Regions from separate parts of the Rahnella sp. RcJ3 genome, predicted to be linked through region 2. Evidence: predicted binding sites of a transcription regulator. Region 2 holds the regulator's gene; each other region holds the start of a gene.
The links. Region 2 encodes PurR, which represses purine synthesis genes. Its sites were predicted from a motif close to CANGCAAACGTTTGCNTG; they were not measured.
Positions count from the first base shown of each region.

Region 1: a site for PurR is predicted at 1,557-1,574, ahead of purE (5-(carboxyamino)imidazole ribonucleotide mutase). Genes of this name have one in related genera too.
Region 3: a site for PurR is predicted at 1,243-1,260, ahead of cvpA (colicin V production protein). Genes of this name have one in related genera too.

Region 1 is NZ_QSNX01000001.1:173,282-176,425, reverse strand. It holds gene lpxH (UDP-2,3-diacylglucosamine diphosphatase) at 1-718, shown strand, start outside; gene DXU84_RS00805 (tRNA-(ms[2]io[6]A)-hydroxylase) at 830-1,462, opposite strand; gene purE (5-(carboxyamino)imidazole ribonucleotide mutase) at 1,643-2,152, shown strand; gene purK (5-(carboxyamino)imidazole ribonucleotide synthase) at 2,149-3,144, shown strand, end outside.
Region 2 is NZ_QSNX01000012.1:144,918-148,061, reverse strand. It holds gene DXU84_RS16890 (C40 family peptidase) at 1-719, shown strand, start outside; gene DXU84_RS25330 (YnhF family membrane protein) at 885-974, opposite strand; gene purR (HTH-type transcriptional repressor PurR) at 1,309-2,334, shown strand; gene punR (DNA-binding transcriptional activator PunR) at 2,371-3,144, opposite strand, start outside.
Region 3 is NZ_QSNX01000002.1:348,631-351,774, reverse strand. It holds gene purF (amidophosphoribosyltransferase) at 1-652, opposite strand, end outside; gene cvpA (colicin V production protein) at 683-1,174, opposite strand; gene dedD (cell division protein DedD) at 1,522-2,295, opposite strand; gene folC (bifunctional tetrahydrofolate synthase/dihydrofolate synthase) at 2,285-3,144, opposite strand, start outside.

The sequences.
Region 1 (3,144 bases), on a different contig from region 2:
CACGTTTTTTATCGCAGATATCCATCTTTGCGCACAGGAACCGGCAATCACTGCCGGTTTTCTGCGTTTTCTACGTGAAGATGCGCCGCAGGCCGACGCCCTGTACATTCTCGGTGACCTGTTCGAAGCCTGGATTGGCGACGACGATCCGCAGCCGCTTCACGCTGAAATCTCGGCGGCACTGAATCAGTTACACCAGCAAGGTGTGCCCTGCTTCTTCATTCACGGCAACCGCGATTTTCTGCTCGGCAGACGTTTCGCCCGCGAGAGCCTGATGACGTTGCTGCCGGAGAAAAAAGTGCTGGAACTGTACGGACGCCGCGTCCTGATCCTGCACGGCGATACACTGTGCACCGACGATGTCGCGTATCAGAACTTCCGCAAAAAAGTCCACAATCCGCTGATCCAGAAACTTTTCCTGATGCTGCCGCTGAAATGGCGACTGGCGATTGCCGCCAGAATGCGCGCCAACAGCAAGGCGTCAAACCAGGGCAAATCACTGGAAATTATGGATGTGAACCCGCAGGCGGTGGTCAGCGAAATGCAGATGGCAGGCGTGGAGTGGATGATTCACGGTCACACCCATCGTCCGGCAATTCATGATGTGCCACTGGGGAATAAAACCGGCCACCGCGTGGTACTCGGCGCATGGCACGAAGAAGGCTCGATGGTGAAAGTCACCGCCGATAACGTCGAGCTGATCAGCTTTCCGTTTTAAGTCACCTCAAAGTTACCCAAAATAATTTGAGTTGCTGGAAGGCGACAAGCTCATGAATCCCTGGGAGCTTAGCTGACTAAGTGACCGGGGTGAATGAGTGCAGTCAACGCATCAGCAGCCCGAAGTATGAAGGGTAACGGGTACGCCTGAATGGAAGCGGAATTGTTCGTCCGGCGTGAGGATCAGTTCCGCTTCAATTCTGCCAAACTCCTCTACCCGCTCACTGATATCCGTTCCGGCATATTGCTCCGCCAGCGCCAGATAATCGGCAAAATGCCGTGATTCTGAACGCAGCAATGAGTTGTAAAAACGCGACAAGGTTTCGTCGAGATGCGGCGCAATTTTGGCAAAACGCTCACAGGATCGCGCTTCTATGTACGCCCCGATAATCAGCCGGTCGACCAGAATATTCAGATCATCGTGATGACGGGTATGTTTGATCATACCGCTGGCGTAGCGCGAGGGGGAAAGCTGGGTATAAGTAATATTGCGCTTTTGCATGATTTCCACCACTTGTTCGAAGTGATGAAGCTCTTCACGCGCCAGACGCGCCGCACAAAACAGCAGCTCGGTGCGATCCAGATATTTGGTCATCAGGCTCATCGCCGTGGCCGCCGCCTTCTTTTCACAGTTAGCGTGGTCGATCAGCATCACCGTCTGATTTTCCAGCGCCACATCCACCCACAGAGCGGGTGTTTCACAGTGAAGAAAATCATAAATCGGTGCCAGTAAAGCCTGCGTCATAAATCAGTTTCCAATGAAGTTTATCATTAATATATTGGTTTGGATTATACAAATCTGCCGTCAACTTCTCATCAAAAATGCGCCGTTTTCCGGCGACGCAACCGTTTTCCTCCCTCACGGAGCGTGCTATCATTTGCGCCCTCGCAGTTTCTATTTCCGAATCACAGGAGCTTTACAGACATGTCATCCAACGTTACCCCGGCAAAAATCGCCATCGTTATGGGGTCTAAAAGTGACTGGGCGACCATGCAGTTCGCCGCCGACGTCCTCACAACGCTGAATATTCCTTTCCATGTCGATATCGTCTCCGCTCACCGTACGCCGGACAAATTGTTTACTTTCGCTGAGCAGGCTTCCGCTAACGGTTTTGATGTGATCATCGCGGGTGCCGGTGGCGCAGCGCATTTACCGGGCATGCTGGCGGCGAAAACGCTGGTGCCGGTGCTGGGCGTGCCGGTACAAAGTGCTGCACTCAGTGGCATCGACAGTCTCTATTCCATCGTGCAAATGCCGCGTGGTATTCCGGTCGGTACGCTGGCGATCGGTAAAGCCGGTGCCGCAAACGCCGCATTGCTGGCGGCACAGATTCTGGCGCTGCACGATGCCGAGATTGCTAAAAACCTGGCCGCGTGGCGCACCGCACAAACTGACGAAGTGCTGAATAATCCCGACCCGCGGGAGGAAGCATGAAACCGGTTTGCGTACTCGGAAACGGCCAGTTAGGCCGAATGCTGCGTCAGGCCGGTGAACCGCTGGGCATCGCCGTCTATCCTGTCGGCCTTGATGCTGAACCGGAAGCCGTGCCGTATCAGCAAAGCGTGATCACCGCTGAAATCGAACGCTGGCCGGAAACGGCGCTGACGCGCGAACTGGCGACGCACAATGCGTTCGTTAACCGCGACATTTTCCCGCGTCTGGCCGATCGCCTGACGCAAAAACAGTTGCTCGACCAGCTCGGTCTGGCGACTGCGCCGTGGCAATTGCTGGCCGATGCCGCCGAATGGCCGCAGGTATTCTCCCGGCTTGGCCAACTGGCGATTGTGAAACGTCGCGTCGGCGGGTACGACGGCCGGGGTCAGTGGCGTCTGCGTTCTGGTGAAGAAAATACGCTGCCGCAGGATTGCTATGGCGAATGCATCGTTGAGCAGGGTATCAACTTCTCCGGTGAAGTTTCGCTGGTGGGCGCGCGCGGTCACGATGGTAAAACCGTGTTTTATCCGCTGACCCATAACCTGCATCAGGACGGCATTCTGCGCACCAGTGTTGCGCTGCCGCAGCCGGATGCCGCCCTGCAACAGCAGGCAGAAAACATGCTGTCAGCGATCATGAACGAACTGAATTATGTCGGCGTGATGGCAATGGAGTGTTTCGTGGTCAGCGAAGGTTTGCTGATCAATGAGCTGGCACCGCGTGTGCATAACAGCGGGCACTGGACACAGAACGGCGCCTCTTACAGTCAGTTTGAAATGCATCTGCGCGCCATCCTTGGTCTGCCGCTGCCGAAACCGGTGGTGAGCACACCGTCAGTGATGGTGAATCTGATTGGCACGGATGTGTCAGAAAAATGGCTGAGCCTGCCGCTGGTCAATCTGCACTGGTACGAGAAAGACGTGCGTCCGGGTCGTAAAGTCGGACACCTGAATCTCAACGACGCCAGCGCCAGCCTGCTGAAAGACAATCTC
Region 2 (3,144 bases):
TCGCGCCAGTGACAGAACAAAAAATTCAGGACAAGAATTCGAAGAAGAAAGTTAAAAGTACCGAACTGGCTAAACGAAAGACCACGACGGAGAAAAGTGTCAAAACGACCCGGGCCGAAAGTAAAAAAGAAAAGACACTGAAGACCACGCGGGCCGAAAGCAAAACAGAGAAACACGCCAAAACCCGTTCACTCGCGAAAAACAGCACGGAAAGGGTCAGTAAAAAAGAAGCGTATGGCCGGCACCGTAAAGGTAAAAAGCCCGAAGAAGACAGCAAACCGATTACGCTAAGTGCAACGCATAAAAAACGCTATCAGCATGCCCAGCAAACGGCGATGACCAAACTGATGCATCAGGTAGGAAAACCATATCGCTGGGGCGGAACCTCGCCGAATACCGGTTTTGATTGCAGCGGCTTAGTCTATTACGCCTACAAAGATTTGATCCGTATTAAAATGCCACGCACAGCGAATGAAATGTATCACCTGCGCGATGCGGCTCCGGTCAAACGCGGCGAACTTGAAAGCGGTGATCTGGTGTTCTTCAGAATCAATAACCGCGGCGCTGCAGACCATGTTGGTGTTTACGTGGGGAACGGCAAGTTTATTCAGTCTCCAAGAACGGGCGAAGACATTAAAATCACCTCTCTCGGCGACGATTACTGGCAAGATCATTATGTGGGTGCACGCCGGGTAATGACGCCGAAAACGATCCGATAATAAACAATTCGTTAAGTCTGAAGTTTCGCTAATCAGCCATTGAATAGCATTTAACGAAGAGTTTCTGCAGGGAAGAGTATCGGCGGTAACGGCCACTGCGTAAAATTGAAAAGGGCGATTCCTGTAACAGGAATCGCCCTTTTTTATAGCGGTTCACTTACTGAATCAGTTCATCACCGCAGTGAAGCTGAAAGCGATAATCATAAGCAAAGCGCATACCGTGGTGATCAACGATAATTTCAGGTTGCTGTCCATCAAACCCCCCTTTCGGATCAAATTGTGGCATTTTTTAAGCCACACTAATTGTGTGCCAACGCATTTTCGCATAATTAACATTTAAAATCTTGTGCTGAATGACAATGTATCCCTGAGAATTTTACTTCCACTTTCCTGCATTATAAGAGAAAATTGTCGGTTAACACGCCTGTGTGCCGGTTGATTTCACCCGAGAGCATTTCACGCCTCATTCTGAAGAATCCACCCAACGATTTCACTGCCCTTTTAGAAGCCAGCAGTGAGATCCACGCAAGCAAACGATTAACATAATGCTAACGTGCTGAAACACGTGAGTTCAGGAGTCATTGTTTACATGGCAACGATTAAAGATGTCGCAAAGCGCGCTGGCGTTTCCACTACAACCGTGTCGCACGTCATCAATAAAACACGTTTCGTCGCCGAAGAAACCAAAGAAGCGGTTCTCCTTGCAATCAAAGAGTTACATTACTCGCCGAGTGCTGTAGCCCGCAGTCTGAAGGTCAATAACACCAAAACGATCGGTCTGCTTGCCACCTCCAGCGAAGCGCCCTATTTTGCCGAAGTGATTGAAGCCGTAGAAAACAGCTGCTTCTCCAAAGGCTATACGCTGATTTTGTGTAACTCGCATAATAATCTGGAAAAACAACAAGCCTACCTGCAAATGCTGGCGCAAAAACGCGTCGATGGCTTGCTGGTGATGTGCGCGGAATATCCTGATGAGTTGCTCAATATGCTCGAGGAGCACCGTTCGATCCCAATGGTGGTCATGGACTGGGGCGAAGCGCGTAAGAACTTCACCGACAGCATTATTGATAATGCTTTCGAAGGGGGTTACATGGCCGGGCGTTATCTGATTGAACGCGGTCATCGTGATATTGGGGTGATCCCGGGCCAACTGGCACGTAATACCGGCGGTGGCCGCTTCCAGGGTTTTGTGAAAGCACTGACTGAAGCCAATATTCCGCTGCGTGACGAATGGGTGGTTCAGGGCGATTTCGAGCCGGAATCGGGCTATCAGGCGATGCATAAAATTCTGATGCAGAAGCACCGCCCGACTGCCGTATTTTGTGGCGGCGATGTGATGGCAATGGGCGCAATCTGTGCCGCAGACGAACTGGGCCTGCGCGTTCCTCAGGATATTTCCGTGATCGGTTACGACAATGTGCGTAACGCCCGTTACTTCTCCCCCGCGCTGACAACCGTGCATCAGCCGAAAGAACGTCTGGGTGAAATGGCCTTTACCATGTTGCTGGACAGAATTGTCAGTAAGCGTGAAGAGTCTCAGACCATTGAGGTGCATCCGAAACTGGTCGAACGCCGTTCCGTAGCCGATGGTCCGTACCGCGATTACCGCCGTTAACAGATATCGAACGCCTGCAGATGCAGGCGTTTTTTTCTAATCACGCAGCCATTCCTGATTCATGGTTTCTGTATCGCCCATATATTCCAGCAACCAGGCCAGCGAGGGTGACGGATTGCTTTGATCCCACGTCAGGCAACACGGGCTGTCGGGAAACGTATTTTCCAGCGTCAGCACCTGCAACTTTTTCTGTTCTATCCACGGCGTGACGCGATGAACCGGCATCATACCCACGCATAAGCCTTCGGTCAGGCATTCCAGCGCACAGGTCCAGTCTGGCACGACCAGCCGCCGCTGGTTATCAAGCGTCCATGTATCCCGCTTAGGCAATGTCCGGGAGGTGTCTTCCAGACAGAGTGCAGGATAAGGCCGCAACTCATCATCATTCAGCGCGCCGGATAACTGAGCCAGCGGATGTTGCGGGCTGACGACGCAATGCCAGTCCATAAATCCCATGTCACGAAAACTGAAGCCCCCGCCAACCGGTATCGCGCGTGTAGCACCGATCGCCACGTCTGCCCGCCCGTCAACCAGCGCATCCCAGACACCATTAAACACTTCTGAGTGAATAATGAGTTCGGTGTCCGCAAAATGGCGGTAGAAATCGAGCACCAGACGCCGTGTCCGTGCGGGTTTTACAATCCGGTCAACCGCCACACGTAATTCGCCGCGCCAGCCGTTCGCCACCTGCTGACACTGCCGGCGCGTGGCTATCATTTTTTTTGTCAGAATCCGCGCTTCATCGACAAAAACCTTTCCCGCAGGCGTCAGTACCACGTCACGATGGCGACGTTCAAACAACGGCACGGC
Region 3 (3,144 bases), on a different contig from region 2:
CCAGCGTATCGAGTGCCACACTCTCAGAAGCCACCATGTACTCATTACGGCCATCTTCCAGCGTACGTTTACCAATAACCAGCGGACGGATACCGTGCGGGTCACGGAACGCCAGCATGCCATGACCGATAATCATCGCCACACACGCGTAGGCACCACGGATTTTCAGATTCACTGCGGCAACCGCAGCAAAAATGTTGTCAGCTTCCAGCGGGTAATGCTGGAAACGATCCAGTTCACTCGCCAGGATATTGAGCAGGATCTCAGAATCGGACGTGGTGTTCACATGACGGCGCTGGCCTTCGAACAGGTTGCTGCGCAATTCGTGAGCATTGGTCAGGTTGCCGTTATGGGCAAGGGTAATGCCGAACGGAGAGTTGACGTAAAAGGGTTGAGCTTCTGAAGCGCTGGAACTGCCAGCCGTCGGGTAGCGCACATGGCCGATACCCATGTTGCCCTGTAAGCGTTGCATATGGCGGGCTTCGAAAACATCCTTCACCAGGCCATTCGCTTTACGTAAACGGAAGTTATTATTCGCGTCGATGGTGGTGATGCCTGCGGCATCCTGACCACGGTGTTGTAACACCGTTAACGCGTCATAAATCGACTGGTTTACCGGCATGAAACCGGCGATACCGACAATACCGCACATGTTGTCTTTTCCTCTTCAGCGCTGCCAAAACTAAATATGTTTTGGCAAGAAACTCGACGTGCTCTGCAGGTAGTCAAAGAACCACCTGATGATATAACTGAACTGTGGGATCAACTGGGATTGTTTCCAGTCTTCACTTTGCGAAAAACCGGTAAAAGTATCGAGGAAGAACAGCATCGCGGAGACAATTAACACCCCGCGCAGTGCGCCGAAGCACACACCTAACACCCTGTCAGTGCCGGACAACCCGGTTCTTTCAACCAGTGAACCAATCACATAGTTGACAATTGCACCTACGATCAACGTCGCGATGAACAAGATGGCAATTGCGATCCCGTTTCGAACTAACTCATCTTCGAAACGTGTGAAGTAGATGGCGAGGTAAGGGTAATAATGGCTGGCAACAAAAAAGGCGCAAGCCCAGGTTACCAGCGATAAAGCCTCACGAACAAAGCCACGGATCAAACTGACTAAAGCAGAAAATCCGATAACCGCAATAATGACGTAATCAATCCAGACCATTAACTATTCCAGTGTCTAATCCAGTCACATCTGCCCCGGCATCCAGTTCGCGGCGAATTCTAACAGAAAAAGAAAACGTTTGCGTAGGGGAAATCAGCCGGTCAGACAAATTAATAATAGCGATTAAAAAAACCTCAATCGCAGCATAAACCTATAAAAATCCAACCAGAGGATCTTATAGAAAAAGGGCACAAATCGCTTGTGCCCTCCGTGGTATTTTTTATGTTTTAACGACTCCCTCCCCTGCGAAGGGGAGGGTTGGGGTGGGGTATTAATGGCAACGTTGAATCTGGCGTTGCCCGCTAAACCCCCTCCCCGCCTCCCCCTTCGCAGGGGGAGGCGCAAAGTCAGTGTGCGGAGTAAGCGCGAACCTGCCCACCCAATCCGCTCAGCTGTTGCAGTTGCGGAAGTGACGCTTCGAGTTTTTGCTTCGAGGCATCCGGGCCGACGTACAGGCGCGTGATCTGCCCCTGTACCGGTGTTGCAGGCACTGTGTAAGCACGGAAACCAGACAACCGCAAATTCGCCACAATCTCATTGGCTTTGGCGGCATTTTTCAATGCGCCAAGCTGCACCACATAAGACTGCCCTGTCGGCGCTTTTTCTGCCGGCGCAGCCTTCGGCTGTTCAACCGGTTTTGGCTGTTCAGCAACGGCCTTCGGTTGCTCAACCGGTTTTGGCTGTTCGACCGGCTTCGGTTTCACCGTTGGCTTCGCTTCCACCATCGGTTTCGGTTCGATCACTTTGGGTTTTTGAGGAGCAGGCTGCACCGGTTTTTTCTGCTCAGGCAGTGTGGTGACCGGCGGCGCTTCTATCGTGGTATTACCCGGCGCCACATTGCCATGATTGGCGGCGTTGGTGTTATTGGCAGGACTTGTATCGTCCTGTTCACCATTCATCATCTGATCGGCACCTTCCGGCGGCTGAGCAGGCAAAGATTGCGTGACCGGTGGCACCAAGTCCTGTTCCTCAACATCACCCGGTTTTGGCACCAATGGAATAGACGCAAATTCGTCTTCGTAATGCTTTTTCTTGCCGTCGAGTAAACCAGGCAAAATGATGACACCCAGTGCCACCAGAATGACCGTCCCGACCAGACGATTTTGAAACTTACTTGCCACTGGTTTTCCCCGTGTCTATAGCATCCATTACGTGAGCTACGGTATGGAACGAGCCGCAGACAATCACAATATCCTGAGGAGCCGCCTCCTGCATAGCCTGTTTCCAGGCAGACTCCACATCATCAAACTGGCGCGCCTGCGGCAGATGGACGGTCAGTTCTTCGACACTGGCCCCGCGCGGGCCTTCCAGCGGCGCGCAATACCATTCATCCACCTGCGGCGACAGGCAAGCCAGCGTACCGGCAATATCTTTGTCTTTCAACATTCCGACGACGGCACGCACTTTGCCACCCTTTCGCGGCTGTTCCGCCAGACGTCCGGCCAGATACGCTGCCGCATGCGGATTGTGCGCGACATCCAGGATCAGCCTTGGCGATTCACTCACCGTCTGGAAACGTCCCGGCAAAGCAGCGCGCTGTAAACCGCTGCGCAACGCGGCTTCAGGGATATCCAGTGTTGAATAATGCAGTGCAGCCAGCGCGGTCGCGGCGTTAGCCAGCGGTACATTCGGCAACGGTAAACCTTCCAGCACGTTAACCTCATTACCTTCTTCCCGCGCTGCCCAGCGCCACTGTCCGGCATCCGCAGAAAAATGCCAGTTCACATCGCGGCGGTGTAAATCCGCATGTTTTTCCTGCGCAACCGCAGCAATGGATTGTGGCATATCCGGCTCACCAACCACGGCCGGTTTACCGGCGCGGAAAATACCGGCTTTTTCGCGGCCAATACTTTCGCGGTCAGATCCCAGCCAGTCGGTATGATCCAGCGCAATACTGGTGACGACAGCCACGCTGGCATCGACAATATTAGTCGCATCCAGACGACCGCCCAGCCCGACTTCAAGTATCA